DNA from 2 places in the Salirhabdus salicampi genome. Region 1 is predicted to be linked to the other one. Evidence: riboswitches for the same ligand, from Rfam matches in the RefSeq annotation. Region 1 holds a riboswitch; the other holds the start of a gene.

Region 1 (15,267 bases):
GTCATTTCCGGTCTAATTAAACCAACTAGAGGCGAAGTGTTACTTGAAAATGAACCAATAGATAAGGAATGTTCGACAATAGGTTATATGCTGCAGCAAGATTATCTGTTCCCTTGGAAGACGATTTTAGAAAACATTTTAATAGGGCCACACGTACAAAAAACGTTAACAACATCAACCACGGAAAAAGCAGAGGAGATTTTACACGAGATTGGCATTGGCCAAACGAAACATGCATATCCAAACGAATTGTCCGGTGGGATGAGACAACGGGCTGCACTAGCTCGTACGTTAATTACTGATCCAAAACTTCTGTTATTAGATGAGCCATTCTCAGCGTTAGATTATCAAACAAAACTAAAGTTGGAAAACTTAATTTCTCACATTTTGAAAACGTATAAAAAAACATCAATCCTCGTAACTCACGATATTGGGGAAGCAATTGCGATGAGTGACAAAATTATATTATTACAATCCTCTCCAGGGAAAATCGCTAAAATCTTTACCGTACCGGAACATCTCCAAAACCTTTCTCCTTTTGAAGCAAGACAGGATCCACTTTTTTCAGAAATGTTTCAGCAAGTGTGGAAGGAGTTGGAGAATCTTGAGCCAACAAAAACATGATGATCAACTCTTGTTTGAACAATATAAAAGGGGTATAAAAAAAGAGAAACAAACGGTCCTATTCTGGCAAATTATCATCAGCGTCTTCTTTTTTGCCCTTTGGGAAGTCGCAAGCCGTTTGCAACTTATAGATCGATTAATTTTCAGTGCACCTTCTGCAGTTGGAAAATTGTTTTTGGAGAAGCTGGCAGATGGAAGCTTACTCTTTCACCTAAAAGTGACACTTTTAGAAACTGTAGCGGGGTTTATTCTAGGAACCGTAGCAGGTGTTCTATTTGCAGCCTTATTATGGTGGTTCCCTAAATTTTCAAAAGTAATGGACCCATATTTAGTTGTGATGAATGCAATGCCAAAGGTTGCGCTTGGACCAATTATTATCGTTGCCTTAGGACCAGGCTATATCTCTATTATTGCGATGGGAATGATTATATCTGTCGTAATTACAACGATTGTCATTTACTCAGCTTTCCGTGAAGTAGATCCAAACTATTTAAAGGTTATGAAGACATTCGGGGCAAATCGATTTCAAATATTTAAGGAGGTAATCTTTCCAGCAACGATACCTACCATAATCTCCACATTAAAAGTGAATGTTGGCTTAGCTTGGGTTGGTGTCATTGTTGGGGAATTCCTCGTTTCCGAAAAAGGACTCGGTTATTTAATTATTTACGGCTTCCAAGTGTTCGATTTTACCTTAGTATTATTTAGCTTACTCATTATTGCAGTCTTAGCAGCTATCATGTACCAACTTGTTGAGAAGATGGAAAGTAAATTAATTAAAACGAAATAAACGGAAAAAAAGAAGCTCAGCTATTATGAATGTAGTTGAGCTTCTTTAATATACTTAATACTTCGCGGTAACACTTCATCTTTCATCATAAAACTAAAAGTTGGTTTTTGTTGAATATTTTCCGGTAGTTCAGCTAGTAAAACAGGTCCCTCTGTTTCAAAATAGCTTAACTGCTCAATCAGCTCGCCAACGATTGCGTAATAGACATTTTTCACAATTGTTCCGCCTTTTCCTTCAACATAGTACTGGCCAATATATGTAATTTCTTCTACTCTTCCGCCTGTTTCTTCCATCACTTCACGGATGGCCGCTTCTTTCGGAGTCTCCCCCACTTCAACTTTTCCCCCGGGGAACTCAAGCCCACGGTCCTTATGCTTAGTGAGTAACCATTGATTTTCATAACGGGTAATGACCCAAACATGCTTAGGATCATTGGAAAAGGGATTTTTTTCAAAAGAAAGGGTTACTTCATTTTGATAATAGTCTCTAAACTTAATCATTACATCTTCACTATCCTTTAAGTCCATTTCAATCGTATTGTACATCCTCGATTATCCATCCGTGTTGTTCATCCAATATAAAGTACAGTGTAATTTTATAATTGCCGTATAATTCTGTCTTGTTATATTGAGTAATTTTCACCTGTTCTCCTTCAATCTCCTGTTCATAAGGTTGATTCTCAACAAACCACGGAGGAGTTTCAGTCGGTATAATATATAATTGATTGTCATGCTCTTTATAATATAAATCCACTATTCGTTTTGCAAGGGATAAGGATGACACATCACGAAAATCTCCTACCAATTCACGTTTCGAGTGAAAATGTATGACTCTGTATTGCTCGTCCGTTTCTTGTACAAGTTTATCCATAAATGTACGAGTAAGAGACACAACGTCCTCATGAGTGAGCTTCTCCACTTCCGGCCGCTGTACTGTTGTTGGATGACTTTTTACATGATTGGAGTAGTTTATGGATAAATTTATTTCATGGTTTAGCATCGGATGGGGATTTGTCATAATAAGCAATATGATAAAGGGTAGTGAACGCGCTGTGAGGAAACCCATATGTTGTTCCTCCTTCAGATCGGGATACTCTATATATATAACTTTCATATAGAAAACTTTCGCATTTTTTCCGATCTTTCCCCCACAAAGTTTGTAAGCCCCAAATAAGAGGCTTACGGCTAAATATTTTTTAAGATTTCCATGGACTTAATATGATTTCTTGTCTGTTCATCCCCTAATTCATATAACATACGGAATATTTGAATCATTGCCTCATCATAATTGTCATTTGATTCATCATGATGATACTGTTTAATCGGAATATGAGCACGGATAAAAGCATCACCATCTGCAGAATACATGTTATCAAATAAATCACGAAGCTTAATTACTTCTTCGGGTGTAGCATAAATGACATAGTCATTGTTATCTCCAGCTTTTAATCTCGATATTTCCATTGATCCAATATCTACATAGAATTTTTCTTTTTCCATCGTCAACCCTCCTGTGCTTATTGTTTGTTGAATTGTTAAAAGTATGAATGGGAGAAAAAATCGATACAAAAAAATCCCCTATCGACATTGATGGGGACAAATTTTACAGTATGAGCTTGTCTCATTTAATAAATAAGTTAAACAACACGTTTTACGAACACGTGCTTCAGTAGGCAACTTACGTTGATAAAATACATGCCGAATTGGGTTTTCTCTTTCGCCGAACACTTTTCCATCGAACTCTTGAACAATCGTATGAAAATCATTGTACAGGATGGCTACTTGTTGCTCGTTCTGAACAATTTTATTCGCGTATCTCTCATAAAACCAATAGAAATAAACAGCTACATTTTCCCACAACACCTGTATCGGTGTTTTGGAAATACGGTGAATATGTTCAATCACGACTGACAAGTGATCACGGAAAATGGTTGTACAATTTTCTTTTAGCCAAACAAATCGGTCCCCTTCTTGGAATGGGGAAACTGTCTTGTCTATAAACCGAATAGTAGGTAGCCATTGTTTATGATTATCCATACGTAGCAAAACAATATTATCAAAGGTTAGCTTTGGTGACTTATTAAATATTGATATGGGAGCTAAAGAAGCCGTAACAATTAAATAAGCGTAACGTTTCATAAAGGTGGAAGCTGTAGCAATGATGGAGTCAGATTGTAAATAGTCCATCATCTGATATAAATGGTGTTCTAACCTTCCCCGGATGTGAATATCCACACCGGGAATCACTTCCACTGGTTGTATCGTATATTCCTTACTCGTATAAAAGCGAAAATGCTCTGATAATAACTGCTCTTCTAGTTCAGTTAGTTGGTCCATGTTTGTCACCCATTTTGTGCGTTTGATACGGTTTCAGCTAGTAAGCAACGTCCTCTTCCATGTGGTATACACATTGGTGTTCCAAAAATCGGATCATACGTAACATCACATCGCATGTCAAAAACATTTTGCACAAGTTCACATGAAATAATTTCTTCTGGTTTCCCTTGGGCATATACCTTTTTATCACGTAGTGCTATAATGTGATCGGCATAACGACATGCTAAGTTTAAATCATGTAATACCATAATGATCGTTCGGTTATCTTTTTCATTTAATTCAAATAGTAAATCTAAAATATCAATTTGATGAGTCATATCTAAATACGTAGTAGGCTCATCAAGTAAAATAATATCTGTTTCTTGGGCTAATGTCATAGCAATCCACGCTCTTTGTCTTTGCCCACCCGATAATGAATCAACAAGACGGTCTTTTAAGTCAAGGAGATTTGTCGATTGCAGTGCTCTTTCAACTGCACTTTCATCTTCTTCCGTCCACTTCTTTAACCACGTTTGATATGGATAGCGGCCTAATTTCACTAATTGGTGTACCGTTAAACCTTCTGGGGTAACAGGACTTTGGGGAAGTACTGCCATCTTTTTCGCTACTTCCTTCGTTTTCATCCGCGCAATATCATTTCCATTTAACACGACTTCACCATTAACAGGCTGTAATAAACGTGCTAAAGAACGTAGCAGAGTTGATTTTCCACAACCGTTACTACCAATTAGTACGGAAACCTTCCCCTTAGGGATTGTTATATTTAAAGAATCTATAATAATGTCATCTTGATATCCTAACGTTAGATCTTTCGTTGTAAGTGATTCCATATTAGAATCTCTCCTTATGATGCCCCTTCAATTGGAAGGGAGTAATCCTTCACCTATACATATGAGAATCATTCTCACTATATACTCTAATTGAAAATCATTTTCGATTCAAGGCTTTTTTATTAATATTTTATGAATCTTATACGTGTCCTATTGCTAAACATTCAAACCGGGCCTATCTATCCCGCTACACAGCCCAATCAATATTGGCTCAATATCCCAAATTAGTATATAAAAAATGGTTGATGAACCAAACTGAATCTGCTATGATTACTTAACATTAAACGGTCCTTTTCCTACGACACTCAAATAAAATGACAAGGGCAAAGCTGCAGAAATGTGGTGACGCAAAACTATAGGGGCTAAAGCTTTTCGCTATGCCAGCCAGTTACCGTTTGAAACACAACTGAAAACGGTTGTGTTTTTTATTGGAAAGGAGACAAGCAATATGAAAAGAAGTAAAGGTAAACCAAAGAAATATATGCATTTAAAACCTACATGGGTCTCTTTATATGAAGCTGGGAACAGTATATCATCAATTGCTAAGCAATATAATGTCCAAATTGAGACCGTTTCAAAATATATATCTGACGAGGTTACTTTCGTGTCTAAATCTCCATACCGCCAATTGATTCCAAAATGGGTAGAAGAACGAAAACAAGGGAACAGTTTTGCGGAAATCGCAAGAAGATACAATGTAAGTGAATATGCTGTTAAATCAAACGTGAAGAAGTATATGAAAATAGATATACAAGATATTACTCCTACTTGGAGACGTTTATCTAAAAAAGGTTACAGCATTAAGCGAATTGCTAACGCGTATAATGTTCACTCTAGTGTCGTGAGGAAGGCATTAGGCATTGAATTAAATGTTAGTTCTAACAGTTTAAAATTGTACGCTCCATATATTGAACAATGGGTAAATTTATATAATGAGGGTTGCTCTTACGATTATATCGCGAAAAAGTATGATGTGAGTCCAAATACTGTTTACATGAACATAAGAGAGAGAGTAAAAGCTAGACGTAAATTAACATCTAGTCATGACATAAATCAATGGGTAGAAACGTGGAAAGAACTTAAAGATAAAGGCTTATCAGTTAAAACAATTGCAGAAATGTATGACGTATCACCGGGAACAATCTATCGTCGTTTGAAAAAACATACTGATTAGTAGAAGAACTCGATATTATATATCGGGTTCTTTTTTATTGTAAATATTATATTACCGTAATGATTCCTTCTGAAGATGTTGTAAGAACTATTCATCAACCGTTATAGTTTTAGCAATAATCCAAGTAAATTGTTGCCACATGTCTCTATTAAAAATGTGAAATCTATCTTCTATTCCTTTCTACTTCATCATATGTATGAGTGTGATTATGATTAGAAAGGAGGATAATATGAAAACATATTTAGCACCCATATCTATCGTTATCATGATTGGGCTTGCCTCTCTTTTCTTCACGGCCCCATCCAACTCTAAAACTCCTTATTATGTTACTTTCAATTCTGAATTCGAAGCGAACATAGAAAAAAAAGACCTCCCTGCACGTTCATTTATCTATGCCGAAAAAGAACCAATATCGATTATATTTGCAGGTGATACTTTATTTGATTGGTCAGTAAAAACCGCTATTCAAACATATGGACCAGATTACCCCTTTAAACATATTAAAGACAAAGTACAAGAAGCTGATTTAGCTGTTTTGAATTTAGAAACCGCTGTGACAACACGCGGGGAAAAAGACACCGTTCAACTTTATAATTTTCGTTCAGATCCAATCGCATTAAAAGGGGTAAAAAATGCTGGATTTGATATAGTTAGCTTAGCTAACAATCATGCACTTGATTATCAAGAAGTAGGATTTTACGATACGATACATTATTTAGAAGAACATGACCTCTCCTATTTTGGTGCTGGGGAGTCAAAAGCGGAAGCCTATGAAGCATTATCTATAGAACATAAAGGGAGAACAATCAAATTTTTAGGTTTTTCACGATTTTTGCCATCTGTTCACTGGTATGAAGCAAAAGATCGACCTGTTATTGCAAGTGCGTATCAACCTGACTTAGTTCTACAAGCCATTGAGCGAGAATCAGCTACTGCCGATATAGTGCTAGTGTATATGCATTGGGGTGTTGAAGGAAACAATCAGCCTGAACAGTGGCAAAGAGTGTATGCGAAAAATATGATTGATGCAGGCGCAAACGCGATTATTGGTGCACATCCTCACGTTTTACAAGGATTTGAATTCTACGAGGGAAAGCCCATTGCCTATTCATTAGGTAACTTCTTATTTCCCGATTATGTCAGCGGTAAAACGGCACAAACCGGGTTGCTAACTCTAACTATTGATAAACATGATCAACTACGTATGTCTTTTGATCCCCATGTTATTCAAAACAACCAAATCGCACCATTATCAAAGGAAAAACAAAGGGATATCCTTCAATACTTAAAAAATATATCCTACGATGTCACTATGGAGGACACGAATATTTTACCTGGAAGATAAAAATGTTTTTTTAAAAATCGGTGGATATGTCCAGGACCTTAAGGCAACATAAAAAAAAGGAGGTCTTACAGTGGGTAGAGCGCATCACCAAAAAACACGTGACCGGAATAAACAAAACCTTCCTCAAACCCCCGGGCGGGAAAAAAAATCCTATCAAGCTGAATATTTATATGAATTTGGAGAAGATAAAACCGAGAAAAAGAACAGATGACATGTCATCTGTTCTTTTTAATTAGGAGGTATCGGAACAAGTTGCTTTTGCATCGCATAAAGTACGACTTGAGATCGACTTTTTACATTTAATTTTTTAAAAATCTTACTGACATGTATTTTTACCGTCTTTTCACTAATAAATAACCGTTTGCCTATTTCTTTATTACTTAAACCTTTTACTAAACATGTTAAAACTTCTTTCTCCCGCACTGTTAATTCGTCTTTTCTAACCCTTTCTTCATTTTGTTGTCGATGGAACGAAACTAATGTTTTCATGAGTGATGGATGTACTACCGATTCCCCGGTAAAAACGGACCGAATCGCTTCAATTACTTGTTCAGATGGGGATTCCTTCAGCATGTAGCCATCTGCGCCATGTCTAATCGCAGCTAAGAAATATTCTTCATGGTCATGCATGGTTAAGATGAGGATTTTTACTTGAGGGTATTTTTCTTTAATAATCTTTGTCACTTCAATACCGTTTTTCCCTGGCATATTAATGTCCATTAAAATGACATCTGGCCTGTGGTGTGCAAGTTTTCGAACCGCTTGTTCTCCTGTCACCGCTTCACTTATAACCGTAAGGTCTTCAGCCATATCGATAATTTTCTTTAGTCCATCACGTAAAACTGCGTGATCTTCCACTAACATTACGTTAATCATGTCCATCCTCCCCTTTCCGTTTGGCATGATTCGTTTTATATGTGAGATAGACGTAGTAGAGGGTAACGTTATTTCTATATGAAGGGAATTCGATGTTGGATCAAGATGAATCCATCCATTAATCATTACATGAATAATAAAGTTGGAGGTGTAAAACGAGCCATACGGATGTATAGCCTTTTTTGTAGAGGATTAAACTTTCTTTTTTCCCATATGTTCATAAATAAATCTATTACAAGTTTAATTAAAATATAACGGATTATGAGAAAAAAAGGTATAGGAACAACGTCCTTACTTTTTTGGCACATTCTGGGACTGAAATAATGATCATGTTTGTTCCAAAATCCTATTACTATATTACAATATAATCTCTTTGATAAAACTTCCATCGATTATTCAAAAAAACCGTAGGTACACCTACGGCTTCAACAATTGATATAACTTTCTTCTTAATATTTTTCTTGATGCATTACGCGGGAGTTCATCGACAAAGTAAACCTCTTTTGGAACTTTATACTTTGCTAAACGTCCTTTACAACTTTCCACAATTTGATCAACTGTTAAACCAGTATTATTTTTCACGATAAACGCAACAGGTATTTGCCCCCACTTATCATCAGATTTACCTATGACCCCTGCATCTAGAATTCCGGGAATCGTTTTTAAAACACCCTCTACTTCCGCTGGATACACGTTTTCTCCACCAGATATAATTAAATCCTTTTGTCTGTCCAGCACATATAGAAAGCCTTCCTCATCAACGTAACCTACATCACCGGTTTTTAACCACCCGTTTTCAATCGATTTTCGGTTGGTCTCTTCCCGTTTATAGTACCCTTTTGTTACCATTGGCCCTTTCACGATGATTTCACCCGCGACACCAGTCGGGACCACTACATTATTTTTCACAATTCTAAGCTGGACCGGAAATAGAGGCTTTCCTGCGGAGCCTAATTTTCGCAGTGCATCTTCTTCACGAATGGTAACTACTTGAGAAGAGGTTTCCGTCATCCCATATGTTTGATAAACAGGAACCCCTTTTTTTGCACAACGCTCGAGCATTGATTGGGATGCGGGACCTCCTCCTAATAGCATGCAGCGGAACGTTTCAGGGTATGTCCGATCACCTAATTCCTGCAACAACCCTTCTAGCATTGTAGACACAACCGAAACGGTCGTAACCTCGTTATTCATTATTTCTTGATGTACTTGATTAGCGGAAAACTTTTCATGTAAATGAATAGGAATCCCGTATATTACACTGCGGATTAAAATGGAAAAACCACCTACGTGAAATAAAGGCAGGGCCGCTAACCATCGATCTTCACGATGTAATCCTAAATTTAGTGAAGACGATATCGCACTCCACCAATGATTTCCATATGTAAGTTGAACGCCTTTTGGCTTCCCGGTAGTACCTGACGTGTACATAATCGTGACTGTGTCGTCTAATTCCAATTCTTCCTCAAAGGTTACTTGGTGACCTTGAAGTTGTTTCATTTCAATGAATGAGTAGGTATGGATGCTTTTACGGAAATTTATTTGTTCTACTAAATCACGAAATGTATCATCATATAACAAAATCGTACAATCAGCATCAGTAATTTGAAATGTTAACTCCTCGGCGGTTAATCTCGTATTTAACAAAACAGCGACAGCTTTTAAAAATGTTAACGCATGGATTGTCGTTACCATGTCATAACTATTACGGGATAGAACTGCTATATGGTCACCCTTGTTTATCCCAATCTGCTTCAACTGTTCCGCTTTACGAACCGCATCATGATAAAGCGTAGCAAAGCTATAGGCTGTCCCATCGGCCAATTGTATAGCTGTCGTCTCTGGTGTTAAATTAGCTCTTTTCAAAAGCCATTGAGGGATGGTCGTTGTCACATCGGTCACTCCTTCATTCATAGAAAAAAGCTTGATGAACATCATCAAGCTTCTTTACATTATGGGAAACGTGGAAATTGTTTAAAGTTAGGCTTCCGTTTCTCTTTGAATGCGTCTCTTCCTTCTTTTGCCTCATCTGTTGTGTAGTAAAGAAGTGTAGCGTCTCCACCCATTTGCTGTAAACCTGCTAATCCATCTGTGTCAGCATTGAAAGAAGCTTTTAAGAAACGAAGTGCGGTTGGTGATTTTTCTAACATCTCTTCACACCACTGAACTGTTTCTTCTTCAAGCTTGTCCAATGGAACAACCGTGTTAACAAGTCCCATATCTTTTGCTTCTTGTGCATTATATTGACGGCATAAGAACCAAATTTCACGAGCTTTTTTATGACCAACAATACGCGCTAGCAAACCAGCACCGTATCCTGCGTCAAAGCTACCAACTTTCGGTCCTGTTTGACCGAAAATAGCATTGTCAGCTGCAATGGTCAGGTCACAAACTACGTGAAGGACATGTCCTCCTCCAATAGCATACCCTGATACCATCGCAACAACTGGTTTCGGAATAACACGGATTAAACGTTGTAGATCTAAAACGTTTAAACGAGGGATTTGATCATCTCCAACATACCCTCCGTGTCCTCTTACCTTTTGATCTCCTCCTGCACAAAACGCATCGTCACCTGCACCCGCTAATACGATAACTCCGATATTAGAGTCATCACGTGCATAGGCAAATGCATCAATTAGTTCGTGTACGGTTTGAGGACGAAAAGCATTACGTACTTCTGGTCGATTAATTGTAATTTTCGCAATACCGTTATATGTTTCATATAATATGTCTTCATAGTTGCGTTCACTTACCCATTCAATAGTCATGATTTTATTTCCTCCTTTTTAAAAATTATTGTCCATATTTTCATTATGTAATATGAAGTCACTCACTATTTTACCAAAAATCTGTGGTTTCTCCACATGAATTGTGTGCCCCGTTTTTGAAATTACACGGAAATGGACATTTTGTAAAGACTTTTTCATTAAAGAGTTAATCTTTACGAATTTTTCATCAAGTTCACCTGTAATTAACAAGGTTGGGGTATCTAGTTGTAATAAGCAATCCCAATATGATGGTTGGGATCCTGTCCCAATATTTCGTAGGGAGTGAGCTAGTTCATTTGGATTTTGCCCAAGACGTTCATCTTTTATTTCTTGTTGAACACTTTTCGGTAATGAACGTTGACTTTGGAATAAAGGGATGTTTTCCCAATAGGTCACAAAGGGGTGAATCCCTTCTATTTCTAGTTTTTTGGCGAGTTTTTCATCGCTCTCCTGCCTTATTGTACGTTCATGATCCGTTTTTAATCCAGGTGATGTACTTTCTAACGTAACCGTTTTAAGATACTGAGGATAAGTACATGCGAAGGATAGTGCAATACGCCCACCCATCGAGTACCCGAGAATATGCACTTTATGGTATCCTAAAGCTTCGATTACGTATTTTACATCATCACAAATATCTTCCATCCTATAAGTCGATTCGTAAGTCGTTTTCCCGTGACCAGGAAGGTCAATTGCTATCGTTTTAAGCGTCGATGGTAAATACGGCTTTAAACGTTTCCATGTTTCCGTACTGCCCGTAAAACCATGCAATAAAACAAGAGGAGTACCATCACCTGATATGTCTACCCATAAGGATCCTCTTTTCGTTTGTATATACATTGCGGTCACCTAATTTCAGTCAGCAATTGCTGTTCAATATCGCTCCACTTTTGTTTATGCCAACGGGCGTTCTCTTTTCGATTCGTTAACACTTCAATTACCTTCATACCTTTTTCGTTATAGCTCTTTGTTAACGTATCGGTGAAGTGTTCCCAAGTCTCTACCCTCTCATATCTCCCACCATACATTTCAATCCCTTTCTCGAATGGGATATGTAATGGTGTACCAAATAAGACTTCAAAATGTTTCGGTTCCTTTGCTTGAGGTAGAAAAGAAAAGATTCCTCCACCTTCGTTATTAATTAATACAACCGTTATATCTATGTTATATTGCTTCGCAGCTAATAAACCATTCAAATCGTGATAGAAAGAAACGTCACCAATAAGTAGCGTGACCGATTTCCCGGTAGCTGCTACACCAAGAGCCGTTGATACAACACCATCTATTCCATTTGCACCTCGGTTACAATGTATCGTAATGTCCTTATCTGTATTGGTGAAAAAGGTGTCCACATCCCGAATCGGCATACTGTTCCCGACAAATAACGTATGTTGATTTGGTAACGTCCTCTGTAATTCACTTACAACATGACCTTCGTTTAGTTCAGTTGACGGGATCGATAGTTCTCCTTTAACAGTGGTATTTAACCGTTGCCATAACTGAAGCCATTCCCGTCCACCCTGTATGTTTATATTGGCACATAGGAACTGTTCACAAACTTGCTTTGATTCTGCAAACAAAAAGTGTGTATTAATCCTCGTTGGATCCCGGTATCCTTCTGAAGGTTCTATAATATATTGAGGAACCCCCTCATTTTCTTTGATAAAGAAGCTAAAAGCCTTTGACACAGGCATGGCACCGAAGCGGATAATATAGTCTGGACGTAACTTATCTCTGACTGTTTCACTTTTCATAATAGCATCATAGGATTCAATCATGTTGTTCTTGCTATGTTTGCCTGTTCGCAGTTGCGATAGTGGATCGACAAGAACTGGTACATTCCAATGTTCTGCCAGCTTAGCTATATATAAACCTAAATCCTTATCTGTCTGTGGTCCACAAACAATCAATCCATTTTGCTTCTTCTGTATATTGTCCAGAATTTCATCAACATCAGCGGATGTTAACCTTTTTTCCCCTTTATAATGAGGATGATAAGAAGCTGCTGTTTCATTTCCCCATACATTTGGTAGTGAAAAATCAGGGACCAGTGGTTCACGAAATGGGAAGTTTAAATGTACCGGTCCTGCATTATCACTATAGGCAGTGTGGAATGATCGGGCTGCTTGGCTTCTAGCGTATTTCAACATTTGCTCGCGATCATCCGGTATGGCCATTTCCTGAAACCACTTCACATAATTTCCGAACATCTGTATTTGGTTAATCGCTTGAGGGGCACCAACATCCCGTAACTCGTGTGGTCTATCTGCTGTTAAAACAAGTAAAGGGATTCGGCTATAATATGCCTCAACGATTGCCGGATAATAATTAGCAGCAGCTGTTCCAGAAGTACATAGGATAGCGACTGGTTTTTGTTTTTCTTTTGCCATCCCTAAGGCAAAAAATGCTGCAGACCTTTCGTCAATGTGTACCCAATGGTTCACGTACTCATGTTCAGCGAACGTTAACGCAAGTGGTGTGGACCGTGAACCGGGTGAAATCACAACATCGGTTAAACCACTTTTACTTAACTCATCGACAAACTGTGCAACATAATAAGTTAGCTGTTTCGTGTAACTCATAATTATCCCCCTAATGCGTGAACCATTGGTTTGAATTTCATTTCTGTTTCTTCAAATTCTTTTTGTGGATCTGAATCTTTCACAATACCACAGCCTGCAAATAAGGATGCTTCATTCCCGCTGACTAGGGCAGAACGAATAGCCACAGCAAATTCGCCATCCCCATTTAAGTCCATCCATCCAATTGGAGCGGCGTACCACCCACGGTGGAACAGCTCCTCTTCTCGAATAAATGCTAATGCTTTTTCTCTAGGTACTCCACCCATTGCAGGAGTTGGGTGAAGTTTTTTGACTACATCTAATATGGTGAATTCTTCCTTAAGTTTCCCTTTCACTGGTGTATATAAATGTTGTAAGTTCTGCAAACGTGAAAGAATCGGATAATCTGGTACATGTACATAATCGCAGTAGGTGTCAACCGCCTGTCTAATCATATCCACTACGAATTTATGTTCAGCTATATTTTTTTCATCGTGTAACAATTGTTCCCCGATCCGTTTATCCTCTTCGACTGTATTTCCACGTGGTGCAGTTCCAGCTAGGCATGTAGATAACAATTCACCATCTTCTACTCTGACAAGTCGTTCAGGTGTAGCACCTACAAAACAATCTTGTCCACTTTCAAAAGCAAAAATATAGCTTTGCTTTTGCTGTTCATGTAGGTTGGCTAAAACTGATGCAACAGGTAATTCTTCGGTAAATTGCAATTTATGTTCACGTGCTAACACGACTTTAGCCAAGTCTCCATGTTCAATTTCTTTCGTTGCTTTCGCTACCTTACCTTTCCACTCTTCAGGTGCCATATCCCAATGAGCCTGTTGCTGGGGTAAACTTGGTATTTCATATGGTTGTAGAAGTTGAAACAATAGTTCGTTGTATCGGTCCATCATTTCATGCTCTGACGTATCCACTGTAAGCATGAAGTTATAGGTCACATAGCTACTTTGCTCATCGTTTGTTAATAAAAATTCTGGGACAACCATTTTACTGCCGTGGAAATTTTTCCATGTTTCACCTAGTCGTTGATTCGAATCAAAGGAGAAACCTCCCATTAACAAAGGTCCCGTACCTAATACATTATACTCATTCACTTCATAAGCTCTCTGTTTAACTTTTTGCCATTCATGGTCAATTTCGGCAAATCGATTTTGATCTGCAATGAGCATGTAGACAGAATTTAACCCTACGAGAGAAAAATCTTTATCATAACTTGTCCAATAAAAGCGTGTTCCTCTGAACATTGCGCCATTTCCAAAAAAGTCAATTGGATTTTGACGATCTATCTTTTCTGTATAACTAAATAAGAGGGAGTCCTCTTGATCATGTAATTGCCTTTTCGCATTTTGTATAGCTTGTATGAGTTGTTGCTGTTGAACCTCAATCATTGTAATACCTCCAAAAGCGATAAAAAATCATTCCAAAAAACACTCTATTCTCATTTTATCATATCAAGCCCAATTACAACCGTTGAAAAGATTGACACTATATCGTACTTTCCCTAAACTTAATTTGATTAACCAATTGAAAAGGTGATAACTATGAACCCTAATCAAAATAAAAAAAATGTAAAACAAGCTCTTAACGAAAAACCAGGGTTTCAAGCATGGTGGAGAATGCTTCGTCCCCATACGTTAACAGCTTCATTCGTGCCTGTTTTTGTTGGTACGATGTTAGCCAGCTTTCACAATTCCATTTCTTTACCTCTATTTCTATCTATGCTGCTGGCAGCAATGTTCATTCAAGCAGCCACGAATATGTTCAATGAATATTTCGATTACGTTCGTGGTTTGGATAATGAAAATTCGGTAGGAATTGGTGGAACTATTGTTAGAGATGGTTTTAAACCGAAGACCGTACTTCGTCTTGCTTACCTATTCTTCTTTATCGCAATGTTGTTAGGGGTTTTCATCTGCTATTCTACTACATGGTGGATTGCAGT
Region 2 (15,267 bases), on a different contig from region 1:
ATCTTTACGACACGACACGTGAAATGGAAGACGCAGAATATGCGTTAACCGAGGATTCGGTTGATAAGGTCATTCTTCAAGATGAATATGCCGATAAAAGATTAAAAGAAGCTGAACTCGTCATTGAGACAGGCGATGAGGAAAAAGCAGAAGAATTACTTGAAGATGCTGAAGAGAACGTTAGTGAAGCAGAAAGAGTGTTAACAGAAGCAGAGGAAAAAGGCGAAGATTTATCTGAAATTGAGAGAGTTGTTACAGAAAATGTTCAAAAACGTACAGAACAGTTAAATACGTTATTAGAACGTGAAGATTTACCACAGGCTGCAAAAAATAGTATTCAAAACGCATTAAAACACCAAGAAAAAGCTGTTACTAAACTACAAAAAGCTCTAGATAAAGCAAATAAAGCTTTAGAAGAAGCGGAAACTGAAGAAGAAGTAGAAAAAGCATTAGAGAAGGCTGAAAAAAAGGCTGAAAAAGCACTAGAAAAAGCGGAAAAGAAAGCGGAAAAGGCGGAAAAGAAAGCTGATAAAAAAGCGAATAAAGGAAAAGGTAAGAAAAAGGGTCACAAAAAAGATGATGATGACGATGAAGAACGCGAAGACGAAGAGCGTGAAGATGAACGCAAAGATGAAGAACGCGAAGGCGAAGAGCGTGAAGATGAACACAAAGATAATGATGATGAAGATGATGACGAAGACGATGATGACGAAGATGACGAATAATTTTTATAAGTAATGATTAGTAACCCTCCTGTTGGAGGGTTTTTATTTTTGTTTTTGTTAAAACCTATTGTATGGTAGCCTATATATAACCTAGTAAAAAGAAAGTAAGTGGTGTTCATCAATGAATCTACATGTTAAATTTTATTTATTCATTATCTTAATACTTTATAGTCTCGCTTTTCCTGTTGAAATTTACGCCCACTCTTCCATTGAAAAAACGTCTCCCCAGAACAATCGTGAAGTTACGGAAAACATAAAAAAAATTGAGATCTGGTTTCAAGACCCAATTGAAATCCATTCTGAATCTATCACGATAAATAGGGATGACGAAATGATAGATATCGGTAACGTGCATTTACGGAATGAACGTAACACTCACATCGAAATTATGTTTGATAGAACGTTACGTCCAGGCCATTATAGTGTCGAAATAGAGGCAATCGCTCAAGACGGAGATGTGATAAGGGAGAATTTTCAATTCTACATAAGTACAACTCATAAAGAAAACAATGAAACTAAAGATTTAAAACTGATTACTTCCAAGCCCAAAGACGGTGATTTAGTTAAGGGACAAGTTGATGAAATCGAATTATGGTTTAACGAACCTGTTCAAGTTGCAATGATGGGCTTATTTAACGATCAAAAACAAATGATTATGAATGAACCTATCGTAGACCCAAATGACCCTAGCCATGTAACACTACATGTGGAAGAACCACTTGAAATGGGGAGTTACCAACTGTCATGGTTTGTCCGTCCAGCAGATCCAGACAAAAATGAAGAAAAAATGGGAATCTTTTATTTTGCCGTAAACGAATTTACCTCAATAGAAGGTCAACAGGAGATAGATCAACCATCACTTATTACCAACTTCGATACAAAACAATTCAGTCACTTCCTGATGATTGGAGGTATACTGGTACTGTTTGGCCTATCTTGTTACCAGCGGTTCATAGCAATAAGGACTAATAATAAGAAGATAGACTGGATTAATCTATGTTTGCTATTTATTACACTCCTTGGATACATTATATACTTACTTTATACAATAAACGTTTTATCTGTAGAAAGCTTTCAAGAACTAATCAAATTAAACATATTCCAATTCCCTACCGTACAAGTATTCTTCATACTATGTGCTTTTATGTTTAAAAGGTATCGTTACGTATTATTCGCCCTCTCTTTATTATTATTTTCTTTTTATACAGGGCACTCATCTTATCCTAGATATGGTGGGATGATTAATATAACAATGAACTCAATACACCTTCTTTCCATCGGAATCTGGATTGGAGGGTTAGTTGGGTTACTTACAGGTGTACGTACGAAAGCATTACTGACAAAGTTTTCCAAGTGGGCTCTCATTAGTGTAATGCTTACTATTGTGACCGGAATTTGGATGTCAATTCAATTTGTTCCCTCTTACACTTTTTCCTCCTGGGCGAGCAGCAATTGGGGAACATTTATAATAATTAAAATCATTCTCGTCATCATAGTGAGCATTTTTGCATTATATAATCGAAAATTGATTCGCCTAGGTTCTACTACTGTTCAACCGCAAGTTGTAGCGGAGCTGTGTATTGGTATAGTCATTATTCTGATTGCGTCTGCGCTAATTATAGCTTCACCTGGTGCAGCTGAACAAGGAGTTTATGCAGATAAACACAGTGGGGATAATCGTAAAATTGAGGTCGATATAACACCGTTTCAACCAGGGTATAATGATATGACATTTCAAATTAAATCATTGGATGCAAACATTAAAGATGTTTACGTCACCCTTTCGATGCCGCCAAATTGGGAGAAAAGAAACCGAGCATTTCAAATTAATGATAACATCTATAAAATTACAGGACTGAACATACATGCAGCAGGTACTACCTTTATGGAAGTAGAAGTAGTAAAAGAAGACAATACAGTGGAAACCTTTCCTTTTAAAATGATAACACCAGGGGAAATTCGTCTTAACGAGTAAATTATATTTTAAACATTTTATAGGAGCATTCGATATCGAATGCTCCTTATCTATTTCTCTATATGTTGAAACCCTTGCAAACGACTACTTTTATGACAGATAAGATAAAGTATAAAATATATTATAAAGGAATACGTATTGTACCAATTAATTGGTTCATAATATTGAAAATAAACAAACAGTGGTTCACCAACAAATGCCGTTAAAAAAGCGAATAGGAATGCTTTTATATATGGAGATAACTTCGGCTTCCACTCAAGCAATAACATGATTATGACCGGAATTAATGTCCAGTCCCACGGTAGATAAGCAGGTATCCACGGAAAAACCTCATAATAATACATCCACAATCCAAACTGAACACCTAAAAAATCTAAAAAAGAGGCAATAATAGTTGCAATAAAACCGACAAAGAGCAATCGATATCTTCGCTCACGACTATGCACTACGAACCACATTACCCAAGGAACCACTGACAATGCGACACTTCCCCACCAATGAGGGGTAAATAATATATGTTCTATCCACGTATTCAACTTTATATGGTTAGCTGTTTCGATAAGCTCATAAGAATGATTTATTTCTGTTTTTAGTTGAACATTCATCTCATTCAACTACCTTTTATTTTTAGCATGGGTGAAATGTCCTGAATTTATGCCAACTAATAAAAAGTGCGGCTTTACCTTTATCCGCACTTCATGATCAAGTTTACTTATTTTTAGATATAATATATTCTGTAGCCGCCTTTGTAGATGTGAAAAATTGTTCCTGATCAGAAAAACCGTGCAAATGTTTTGCTAGTTGAGGTTTAATGCCTACAATTAACGGATCGGCTCCCATAACTTTAAGTGCTTGAACCATCCGTTCTAATTGATAACGTATTTCCTCAGTCCATTCTGTTACACCATTTAAATCGATTGCAACATAATCTGCTTTGCGGCTTTTACATTCGTTTAAAATTTTGTAAATCACTTTGTCCAATCTTTTCTCATCTAGAGGTCCAATTAGGGGTACTGCCAGAGCATTTTCCCATATATGTAAAATGGGAACGGATAACTCACTGATTAATTGTTCTTTTCTCTCATCCTCTTGTGCTTTCGTCGTAATATCCATTAATAATACAACATAACCCTTTATTTCCCCTTCAACTTTAACAGGGTTAATAATGATATCGGCTATATACGTATCTTTAATATTTATTCTCGAACTATGTGTAGTTGTTAAGTTATCCATAATTGATTTTTGGTAGGCTGGTTTTCTATGAAAATGGCCCATATTTACTCCGATAAGATCCTCTACATGATCAATATTAAAAAGCGGGACTACATGTTCCATCAATTGAACCGCTGCTTCATTTAACCAGATCACATTGTATGCTTTATCAGCTAAAATGATATTTTCATTAATTGCGTTTAATACCGTAACTTCAGACATAAATTCCGGAAATTTCCCTAACGATTTCACAAATATCAGCCAACCTCTCACCGCTAAACTTTGTATCGATAAATTAATCTTCTTTCTATAATAAAACTTTATGAATGTAAAAGGAAGTATGTTCTAAAATTAAGTACGAAAAGAAAATGGATTAATACATATTTTATTAACATCCGTGAACATTAATTATAAGATGGATAATAAAGGAAGTAGGATATACGATGAGAATCCAAGAGTATATAAATTTAGGTTGGAATATTGAATCCTATATTTATGTAACAGTCATCCTATTCGGTATTGTTACGCTAATCTACTTTTTAAGGTTAAACTGGAAGTTGTATGGATTATTATTTCTATTGGCTACAATTATTGGGAACGTCTTATGTTACATCTTTGTGAAGCTTGGTTTTTATTCATACCCTTATGTTCTATTTCCAAAGATTCTCATTATGCCAGTAACAGCTGTTACATTTGCATTCCCCGCATTTGTACTTATCGGTGTTTATTTTAGTCCTGTTAAATGGGTTTGGAAAATACCGTTCTACTGGACACTCATACATATAGGGATGTTTTGTGAAACTTATGCTTTAAATAAGACGAGGATCATTGAATATAATTTCAAATGGGACTTTTGGGACTCCTATACGTGGTGGTGGATTTTCTTCTTATTATTCGAATGGATAGGAGGCTTAATCATACCGAGTCACTTACGTCGTCCAATCAACCTCCATCACTTACAGTATGGTAGGATTGGCTGGGCCATTATTCATTTCGTCCTCATCGTGACCATTTTTTTAGGCGGTTATTACGTGGGAACTATGCAGTAATCATTAGATGAACAAAAGAAGGGTGGACACTTATCCTTCTTTTGTCACTTCTTGTTTCTGCAAACTATTTTGAACGCCTCTTTTCAACGTATACACGCTGTTGACATTCTTATTTGTCCTCTTCAGTTCCCCCTCGATCAATACAATGATCAAGTTGGCAAAGCCGTAACTGTAGCTATCCCGGTATTTAACATTATTGATAACAGTAATGTGCTCGTATCCGAATATCCTAGCACCCACTTTTCTGTTAAATCCTCAAATGGTATATGCTCCAATATTTCAAAAAGTAGCTCTCCTCCCCTCGGAGGGATAATCATATCAATTTCATCATCTTTCATCATATTAAGAAACTCAATAGCCCTTTGTTTGGATGGTGCAGATTTCGCTTTTTCTTGCTGCCATACTGTGTCCCACAAACAACGTTATATCCTCTTTCACTGATTCGACTTAACGATGATCGAAACATTGCATGAAGTGAAACAGGGATTCCAGAAGAGGGGGCTGTAACACCAATCGTTCCGTTTTTCTTAAAACGAGGATACGTAATCATTTAATTTCCTCATATTCAACCTTTGGTTAATTTTACCACATATTAAAAATGACTACATAAATTGTAGTCATTTTTGCTTTGACATCACTTCACTCCAATTCCCACTTTCATCTTTCATCATTAAAACATATCTATCAGTCTTTTCTACAACATCAATATGATAATATACAATCTTCTTGTCTCGCTCATCTACATATTCAGGGGAATTGTCAATATAACTTAAATAGCGGTCTTTCTTATGTATTGTTGTCGTATAGATCGTTTCTTCCCCCCAATTCACCTTAAACACAATCGTTTTAGGCTTATGTGTACTAGACCAAACTCTGTTCACGACAAACATCATATCATCATTGAGTCTTCTTTTTATCGTACGTACTTTGTTTTCCGTTAACGGTTCCCCAGTATCTAAATACTGATCTAAAACATTATTTTTTGCGGTTCCGTAGTTTAAAGTAACCTTTAACTGTTTTGTTTCATCATGAAATGTAAATGTTTCTACGATAGCAAAATCTAAGTGATTTGGCCGGTTTAATTCGTCCTTTATTTCTTCTCTTACCGGCATTTGTTCTTTTTGTATTTCATGCACAATTATATGTGTATATAGGGGAATAACGAACAGAGAAATCAATCCTATTGATACAATATGGAAAACCTTTTTCATTTTCCAATTTCGGATAAACATAACGATACCAATGAAATATAACAATAGAAAACCATAACGTATTAGAGGTCGATCATCTAATTCATATGCAATATGATATAAAGTTGTATTTCCATTGAATAATTGAAACAGCTTCCCTTCTATATAAAGCCAACCCCCACATAATAATAACAGTGAATAAATAACAAACGATAGTTTCGTATTCAATGCTCTCTCCCCTTAAATAAAAATCCGAATTTTGTTACTAACACCTTATTTTATCATATAAAAAGAGCTCCTCAGCGCTGGGGAGCTCCTTAAAAACTAAATTAGTACCCTAAAAACAGTTTTTCATTCTTTAGACGTAAGTGCAAAGAAACCTACAATAACTCGCTCTTTTTAACCTTGATAAGAAATATCTATTTATGAAATTGCATGTATTGCTGAATTAATTGGTCCATTTCCTTTGAACATTGTAATACTTGTTCATTGTTAAGGCCCTTTTCATGAGCGCACTGGTTTAACTCTTTCCGTTTTTCCTCAATTTGCTGTAGAAGTGTGTTCCTCTCCGACATTTAACTCAAATACCTCCATTAGTCTAATAGGTAAAAACAAAAAAACAGGTATGCCGTAAGAAACTCGACACACCTGTTTTAGGAAATGTTTCTTCGGCGGCCCGGCTACCGTAGCGATTTGCTTTAGGCCCGTGGCTTTGCGTCCTTATCTTTCGATAAGTTTGCCTTTTTCGGTTAAAAAGAACTATTATTCTATAGTAAATTATACCTTCATTAACAAATAAATCAATAGTTTTTACCTAATAATTTCATTAAGAAAGATTAATGACTATGACTATTGACTCATTGGAGGGTGGTTTATTTAAATTGGAATATGTTCGACAGTTTTTAAAGATCTATCATGAAAAGATAGCTTGTAGATGTCAGGCATGTTTAGCTGTTTCCAAAATGAGTAGCCATACTTCTCATCAAAATAATTCATGATAAGCACCATAATATTTCCATGTGTACCAATTACAATATTTTCCCCTTTATACGTTTGTAAAATCCACATCATTGTTTTCACACCTCTTTGTTGAGCTACAACATTAGATTCTCCACCACTCCACGAAAAAGAGTAGTCACTCCATACCTTTTCACTAGCGTAGTCAAAATTGTCCACAGAAACTCCTGCTAATTTTCTCTCTCTTAAATCAGCTTCAATGATGACCTTTTGATTGAGTTGCTTAGCAACTCCTTCAACTGTTTGTATAGCCCGTTTGTATGGGCTTGAAATTACACAGTCAATCTCCTCTTGTTTCAACCGATTCGTAACCCTTTTTGTATCTTCCATCCCTCTATTGGATAATGGCCTTCTTAGTTCATCTGGTGTATAAATGGAATGGGCATGACGAACAAAAAATATAGTAGTACTCATAAAAAATCCCCTTTTTTTAAAAAACTTGTTTTAAATGTTCGTATATGTTATATTATTTAAATGCGATATATTGAATAAAGTAACTGGCATCCACTTATGTTTTTCGGAACTGCTTACTCACACTGGATCGGCTTCGGAGCCGTAAGGACGTAAGAGAGGTAGGGCTTACGTTGTTTAGGTTAAAACATCCAGGTGGAATATAACCGCGGCATAGATAATAAAAATTATAAATTTAAAACATTATTTTCAATATATTCAAAAAGCGAACGAGAAACAGCTCGTTCGCTTTTTCAATTTATAAGCTAATGCTACGTACCTCAACCTTAGTGATTCTCTAGCAGTTTTTTACTTCAGTCCTAACTTTTTTTTTATTGCATTTCCTTCTTTTCGGACCTTCGCCCACTTATACGGAAGTGTTCTAATTTCTCCACTGTTCTTTGCATCTTCCAAATGTTCCAATGCTTCTAAAATAATACTCCGTTGTAATTCCTTGTGAAAGGGAACGCCAAAATGATGTCCCATCATAAAAGGTACAAACACTGACCTTGGTGGTTTTATATATTCTGTCACATCTAATGCTACTGACATGGATACAGTAGGAATTCCTCTATTCTCTATAGCGCGCTGAACTAGCGCGATCGACTGATGGCATATAGGTCATGCGGGAGACAACAGAGCAATATCTGCATGATCCTTCACTACAGCATCAGCAATATTTTCAGCCAATGTTTCTTCTAAAAGAGTTGGGTCCATATTGTAGCCGATAAATGAGAAGAAATGGTCGGTTAATCCCCCAATTACACCTTCATCCGCTAATTCTTGTAATCTCTTAATGGGAAAAATTACGTTAATATCTTCATTGGCTCCAAACGTAGGATATTTTAATTGATGAATTTCTAAATCTTCTTGTTTTAAATGAGAAGGCACTTTTCGATATGTATAGTCTCCAACTGGATGTACTGTATCGAAGGGCATCGTACCTTTAGGTTGTACCCCTGCTGTGCTGACAAATGTTAAACGAGACTCTGAAATCGGCTTCGTTATATTTGCTAATGGTACGTAACTATCCTTTGTAATCATAGAACCTGGATACCTTTCGTTAACAGTATTCCATAGTCCTGAACGTAGTTGTTTTGATTTAAAGGTTTCCGTCATGCTTCCATTCCCCCGATCGTTTCACAAAATAAAAATGCAAATGAAAATATAAATGAGCTAAAGTAGAGTCGTCCTTTTTATCCATTGTTTCCAATATAAATTCTCTATCTGTTTCAGGTAAATCTAATAATAGTTTTAATGCTTCAATCCATGATTTATCAATCTCTTTTTTTCCCATTTCCTCATTGCCATCACCAAAGTGAAGACGAACATACCGGATTAATTTTTCATTGTCCCCGTTAGCAATGGCCTCTTTTAAGTAAGGTAAAGACATAAAACTTCCCCCTATTCTATTGCTATAAATTTCAATAATATAGAAAAATTTCGAAACTTTCAAACAAATAAGCAGTTGCCTTAACACGTCTGCCTTTATTCTATTTAATTCCCTATTTTTTCTTTGTTTTCCCACTTTTTATTAACCAACGATGTTGGATAATCTCCGTTATCGTTAACAGAAGCGCAGTTAATATAGCACCGAAAAACGTAACATATGTAACTTGTAATTGTGAGACAAAATAGACGATGAGCGTTGCGGCGATAAAATCGGCTATAGTACTCACCCAAAACGTTAATTTTCTTAATATAAGAATCTCCATCAAATGTGCTGATACTGCTAAAATGAAACCAATAATGATTGGCTGAAATATAGTTGTATAAAATACATTCGGAAACATAATCCAAGCTAATATAACCCCAATTGGGCACATAAACAATTTCATGACGAGGCCTGACATGTTGAATCTCCCCCCTTTACTTTGCATCTCATTCGAGAATTTTTGAAACTACATTTAACAGTCTAACCCTATTGTTCTTCTTGGTCTACATCATCAAAAAAAATACATGTCTTTTTCTAGTTTCTCCTTTCCGTAACTTCTACATCTAATTCATCCATTTCCATAATTGGGGCAATATTTGTCTTGTTTATCATATTTTCTTTCTTTTCTCCATACTACCACTGTTACAACTGCTAGTTTTGTACCTTATAATCGATATTAAGGGAGATACCGTTTCCACCAATTCATTTGCTCATGAAACCCATCCCTAATAGTATTTTTTGTTATCTTTCCCATTACTCTTTATAGCATTCATTCGATAAAAGAAAAAACTGCCACTTGGCAGTTTACAAGGTTATTATTGTATAGTCATTTGGTGTTGTTTGTGAAGTGACTTCTCGCTAGTCTGGTTTGGTTGTGCCGTCACGTTTAGTAACACTATTCCAATTACAATTAAGGCCATTCCTATTATTCCGGGTAGGTTTAACTTTTCTTTCCAAATAATCATACTAATAATGGATGCGCCGGCTATCCCAACTCCACACCATGTTGCATATGCAACACTTAAAGGTATGGTTTTAAAAGATAAAGCTAAGAAAAATAACGCGAAACCAAACCCGAAAATTGCACCTAAAATCGGTAAAACTTTCGTAAAACCATCAGAGGCCTTTAACATTGTAGTTCCAAAAATTTCGGAGATAATTCCTAAAAAAAGATATAAATACGCCATAAAGTCTCCCCCTATGATGTTTGATCTCACTCAAACGTTGTTGAGGAGTATATAAGTCATTGAACTTCAATACTAACATAACTATGTATGATTTCCCACTCGCCTGATTTACACCTTCTTATATGTTACGCTCTTTATACTGACCGACTATCGTGTTTTAACTATGTATCCATTGTTCTTTATGCAAGATTTCCTTCCAAGCTTGTAAATTCGTTTCGTGTTCATATTCCCCATTTTTTATCGAATTCCCCATACAATTTCATAAGTTTCCTCCCCAATCCCCCGGATTTACATTATTACAATTCCCTATTAATACCATTTATTTTAAAATGGAAACTGGTATATCAAGCATATTCCATAGAAGCAGGGTCCACATTAACGAAAGCCCCCAAGCAAGTAATGGTTTATGATGATGAATTTTTAACATGAGGAAAATAGAAATATTAAAGAAGACCGACCACCATAATGACCATCCATTATGATGACTAATAGAACCTATGTATAAATCAAACACTTCTATTAGTGAATAAACCCCAATCCAAGTTAATCCCCACACAATCCCTTTAACTTTCCCGGCTGGAAACAGGCTTAAATATAAAATTACAGTTGCAGGATAGCGAGTAAACATATGCAATAAGGAAATAATGACATCGTAATGAAACAATGGGATTGGGCCATCATGAAACATCCACATAGGATAGTCGTAAAACAAAACATTATATAGTAAGTCTCCAACCATAAAGAAAAGGATAGTTGGATAATATGTTCGCCATCTTTTCCAATCACCCCATTTGTAACATGCTGCAATAAATATTGTGCTGATTAAAACATGTATCATACTACTCGTCCTTTTTTATCATTTCATTTCCTTAATATCCTTTTCCAATAGTTGTAAAAACATCCCTCCTATTTACAGTTTTTTTCCAAATGAAAAATGATTTAGGAAATACCTAAACCAATTTTGATTCATTTCTTTATTGTTTTTATAATGTAACCGTAACAAAAACGTGTTCTGTTCTGAAACTAAAAACTGTCACTCGGGCAGTTTTCTCAATTATTGTTTATCTTGATACATTTGTAATTTATGTTCCAATAAGTATTGAAACAAGTATAGAAAAAATGCTTTATAAAAGAAGTAAATAAAAAACTGAAAGTTGCTTAGCTTAATTGTGCGAAACACCTTAAATTTACGACTGAGGAATTCAACTGGATAGGCAAATATAAAATCTACAATTGCATTTAGTGTAATGAACCTCCTAAAATCTCCAAACGTCCATTTTAATACCCATATAGAGCCAATTAAAAATGGGCCAATATGATAAGCGAATTCATTAAAGAAATATGATTTAGGTTTGTAGTAAAATTTCCACCACTTTCTTTTCTTACCTATTTGTACATCAATACTTCCCATTAATAACACAATTAAGGAAGCAGGCAGAAAACGTTTCAAATTACGCAACCCCAAAAACGGGAGAGAGAGCCAAGGAATTATGATCATTGCGATGCGAAAATACCATTGATATTTGAATGACATTTTAATTTCCCTCATTTTTATTTTTCAATTCGTTTCGGTCAGAGAAAGTCGGGGGTTGCTCCATCCACCCATTTTTTATCATAATGTTCATACCATCCTCAGCATACTTCATAACTTCTGCAATTAATACAGCATAAGTCGTGGCTAAATCCCGTCGTTGTGATACAGAGAAGGCTGCTCCATAATATCCGGAAGCTGTTGAAATGAGCGTAACGATATGAAATAGCATGAGCTTATCTGAAAACGGAGATTTTGTTGTACTTAAAACTTCGTCATTGTATCTAGGAGGGGACGAAATGTCATTATCAGACATTATAGAATCTAAAATATCAAATTGCTTTTCACAAATTTTCTTCCCTCTGTCTACATAATTACGGATTTCTTTCGACTCAGCGACTTGGCTAAATCCTAATTCTAAAGCAATTTTTAAAACATCTTTTTTCATATTAAAATAAACACCGCTTGCTTCAATAGCTGTAAGTGGTCTTCGGTCACCAAACCACCCTGTTAAAAAGCTTTGTTTCGTAACAAAATCCACATCTTCTGCGGGTGTTATAGAAGGTGGCCTACTAATTATCCCCTTTTCTACCATAACTTTTGTAATTCTTTTATGTAACTCCATCGTCTCTTTACTGCACTTAACAAAATAGTCTATTTGATCACTACGTATAGACGTACTAACCGCACCTGCATATCCAGTTAAACCATGAATTGTCATAATATGAATATAAAAAATTATGAATTTATCCGAAAATAATGGTTTAGCATTTAGATCCACATCATTATCGTTGAACCCAACCGGGATAGGATACTTTTCTTGCGATAAAAATGATTTAATTTTATCTAAATGTCTTTCAGCAAGTTCCAGTGCATACTGTAAAACTTCTTTAATATCTTGATCTTTAGCGCATTTTATATAATATTTTAGAACACAGGATGCCATGCTATCGTTCATGTATTGGCTCCAGAGATTCGCAACCTCTGCTGATGTTAACTGAACATTATGATTTACCTCTTCCATGCTAGTACCTCCACGCACTTTTTGTTAAAAGCTTTCATTAGTTTGCTTTTTCATATAAGTTTTATTCATGTCTTATTGGAACGAAAGAGTATACTGTAGAAAAATTGTATATTTTAACGAAAAATGCAAACACTTAATACGAATAAGTTTAGCGAGTAGGAGGTAGGCGGATAGACATGGGTTATCATGACTATTGGGATAAAATTATAGGAATTAGTAACGAATTAAGTTCTGTAAATGTGTCTTATTGGAGTCAATATTCACATATGGGCACATGGCAGTTTTGGGTTATCTTAGGACTCATGATTTGCCCGTTAATCCTTCTCTTCTTTACCGTGGATAGATTTCGCATTTTTGAAATCTTTTTCTTTGGTTTTATAGTACACTTGTTATGGGCATATATAGATATTGCTTTAACTCGCGAAACGTACTTAATCCATACATACTTTATAATTCCACTCTTTCCTTTCGCATTAAGTGTAACGGCATCAGCTCTCCCTGTTGGCTTTATCCTTTTATACCAGTACTGCACCAATCGAAATAAAAATTTTTACTTACATACAATTTGGTTAAGTGTTATGTTTGCCTATGTCTTTGCTAGTTTCGAAGAGATATTAGGACTATTGGAATTAAGAAAAGGTTTACTAAAATACCATTTATTTCTTATTGATATCGCCGTTGCCTATATTGCTTTCTTGGCAACAAAACTGATTTTAAAACTTAAGCAGAGAGAAACAAATAAATAGGGGTGCGAATTCCGAAACACTCTTTAGTCAAAGATTGACTGTTTCTTTGGGTCTTTTAAAAATTGAAAAACGATGTGAATTTGCTCTTCTGTATTTCTTGCTAACGAAAGGTTAGGCAAACGACCTTCCTCGAAAAAGTTAACTCCACTTGTTTCGATACTATGTTTAGCCTTTCCGCCAATAATTTTACATTGAATAAATATTTTATAATAATGATACGGTTGAGGTGGATGCGAATGCTTTTCCATATCCAACACTGCTAATAACCTTGTTGGCAAGACCTCATATCCAGCTTCTTCTCGAATTTCCTTTACAATATTTTCAACTGGGGATAGGCCTACTTCACAAAAACCACCTGGTAATGCCCAACCATTATCTCTTTTCTCCTTAACCATTAAAACCTTTCCTTGAGAAAACACGACGCCTCTTACATCTACTTTCGGCGTTTGATAACCTTGTTCATACTTATATAAATGTCTAATCGAACCTATCTCCATCTCCGAATGTTGTGCAAGTATATCCGCACTTATTGCTTGTAGTTCCTCATATCGTTCTCGGTCGAAATCATCTTTTGCATACGTAAGCCCCGCTTGTGATATTGCCCGAATTCTTTTTACCCATTCTAGCCACTTGTCACTCATTCAAAATACCCTCCCAATTCAATCAGCCTTAATACATACTTATTGATAAAATATTTTTCGTCCCTTTTCAAATTTATTTAATGATACAAAAAACTGCCTGCTTGGCAGTTCCTCTTCACTTAATGACGTTTATGAAACTCGTTTTTCAAAACCCCCATTATTATTGAATCGTGGTATTCTCCATTATAAAATAACTCATCCCTTATAATACCTTCCTGTTTAAAGCCAAGTTTTTCATAAGACTTAATTCCCCGAGGATTAAAAGGGTACACGCTCAAACCAATTCGATGAAGATGTAATATGTCAAAGGCATATTCCAAGATTAAAGATAAAGCATCGGTTCCGTATCCTTTTCCCCTATATTCTTTTTGAAATATCCCAACCCTTATTTGTGCATTGCGGTTTATATGGTCAATTTCCGTAAGTGCGAGATCCCCAATTAATTCATTCGTTTCTCGTGTACTAATGATTAAATCAATCCTGGAATCGTCCATGGCAACCCTTTCTATAAATTTTTGTACACTAATACGTGAAAATACTGTTTGAGTACCAGTTAACTTCCGAATTTCACGGTCCCAAAGTGCATTGTCAAAAAAATAGTCGATATCATCTTCTTCAAAAGGCCTTAAGTAAACGTGTTTTCCTTCTAAAAACTTTATCTCACTTCCCATTTTCTCCTACCTTTCCTAACCCTCTTTCATGAAACTCTATCATAAAGCAATCCGTTTAAGACACTGTCTATAAACTAACATGACTCCTATGCCGTCAGTATAACTGAAAATTTATTGCAATGGTTTCCATTTCGCTTAAAAGTTCAATCCAATATGTTTTTGAAACAGCATTATTATAATGTGGGTAGCTCCAATATTCACTTGTCATACCGTCTGTTTTTGCCCCTACAATCTTGTCATCAATCAATTCAGCTAATTGAAAATGTAAATTAGCGACCTTCAGTATTTCCTTATACTCTTCATGATTAAACTGATGGGATATAATCTCTACACTACTTTCTTCTACGAAAGAACGAAAATAATTTGGGAGTTCATCGGCAAATATTAACGTAGGTCGGTTACTAATGTAATGGG

Evidence for each region. A riboswitch is a leader RNA that binds a small molecule or an ion and turns the genes downstream of it on or off. The one in region 1 is predicted to bind cyclic di-GMP.
Region 2: another riboswitch for cyclic di-GMP. It lies ahead of NLW78_RS01075 (aspartyl-phosphate phosphatase Spo0E family protein); the one in region 1 lies ahead of NLW78_RS13205 (helix-turn-helix domain-containing protein).

What each region holds. Positions count from the first base shown of each region.
Region 1 is NZ_JANBWE010000004.1:242,475-257,741, reverse strand. It holds gene NLW78_RS13240 (ABC transporter ATP-binding protein) at 1-624, shown strand, start outside; gene NLW78_RS13235 (ABC transporter permease) at 605-1,414, shown strand; gene ytkD (RNA deprotection pyrophosphohydrolase) at 1,438-1,914, opposite strand; gene NLW78_RS13225 (hypothetical protein) at 1,943-2,479, opposite strand; gene NLW78_RS13220 (hydrolase) at 2,599-2,913, opposite strand; gene NLW78_RS13215 (IucA/IucC family C-terminal-domain containing protein) at 2,992-3,750, opposite strand; gene NLW78_RS13210 (ABC transporter ATP-binding protein) at 3,756-4,580, opposite strand; cyclic di-GMP riboswitch class I at 4,893-4,976, shown strand; gene NLW78_RS13205 (helix-turn-helix domain-containing protein) at 5,029-5,754, shown strand; gene NLW78_RS13200 (CapA family protein) at 5,984-7,099, shown strand; gene NLW78_RS13195 (YfhD family protein) at 7,170-7,310, shown strand; gene NLW78_RS13190 (response regulator) at 7,328-7,975, opposite strand; gene NLW78_RS13185 (o-succinylbenzoate--CoA ligase) at 8,393-9,889, opposite strand; gene menB (1,4-dihydroxy-2-naphthoyl-CoA synthase) at 9,928-10,746, opposite strand; gene menH (2-succinyl-6-hydroxy-2,4-cyclohexadiene-1-carboxylate synthase) at 10,765-11,586, opposite strand; gene menD (2-succinyl-5-enolpyruvyl-6-hydroxy-3-cyclohexene-1-carboxylic-acid synthase) at 11,592-13,328, opposite strand; gene NLW78_RS13165 (isochorismate synthase) at 13,331-14,713, opposite strand; gene NLW78_RS13160 (1,4-dihydroxy-2-naphthoate polyprenyltransferase) at 14,867-15,267, shown strand, end outside.
Region 2 is NZ_JANBWE010000001.1:198,211-213,477, reverse strand. It holds gene NLW78_RS01110 (DUF5667 domain-containing protein) at 1-725, shown strand, start outside; gene NLW78_RS01105 (copper resistance CopC/CopD family protein) at 847-2,700, shown strand; gene NLW78_RS01100 (CBO0543 family protein) at 2,751-3,305, opposite strand; gene NLW78_RS01095 (STAS domain-containing protein) at 3,409-4,164, opposite strand; gene NLW78_RS01090 (CBO0543 family protein) at 4,356-4,961, shown strand; partial or broken gene NLW78_RS01085 (LD-carboxypeptidase) at 5,132-5,511, opposite strand; gene NLW78_RS01080 (hypothetical protein) at 5,579-6,379, opposite strand; gene NLW78_RS01075 (aspartyl-phosphate phosphatase Spo0E family protein) at 6,571-6,726, opposite strand; cyclic di-GMP riboswitch class I at 6,819-6,902, opposite strand; gene NLW78_RS01070 (histidine phosphatase family protein) at 7,028-7,582, opposite strand; gene NLW78_RS01065 (hypothetical protein) at 7,928-8,170, opposite strand; gene NLW78_RS01060 (glycine/sarcosine/betaine reductase selenoprotein B family protein) at 8,240-8,737, opposite strand; gene NLW78_RS01055 (hypothetical protein) at 8,721-9,011, opposite strand; gene NLW78_RS01050 (DUF2512 family protein) at 9,124-9,471, opposite strand; gene NLW78_RS01045 (DMT family transporter) at 9,869-10,240, opposite strand; gene NLW78_RS01040 (CBO0543 family protein) at 10,560-11,078, opposite strand; gene NLW78_RS01035 (hypothetical protein) at 11,295-11,690, opposite strand; gene NLW78_RS01030 (DUF3231 family protein) at 11,776-12,795, opposite strand; gene NLW78_RS01025 (hypothetical protein) at 12,972-13,541, shown strand; gene NLW78_RS01020 (NUDIX hydrolase) at 13,565-14,182, opposite strand; gene NLW78_RS01015 (GNAT family N-acetyltransferase) at 14,302-14,853, opposite strand; gene NLW78_RS01010 (hypothetical protein) at 14,948-15,267, opposite strand, start outside.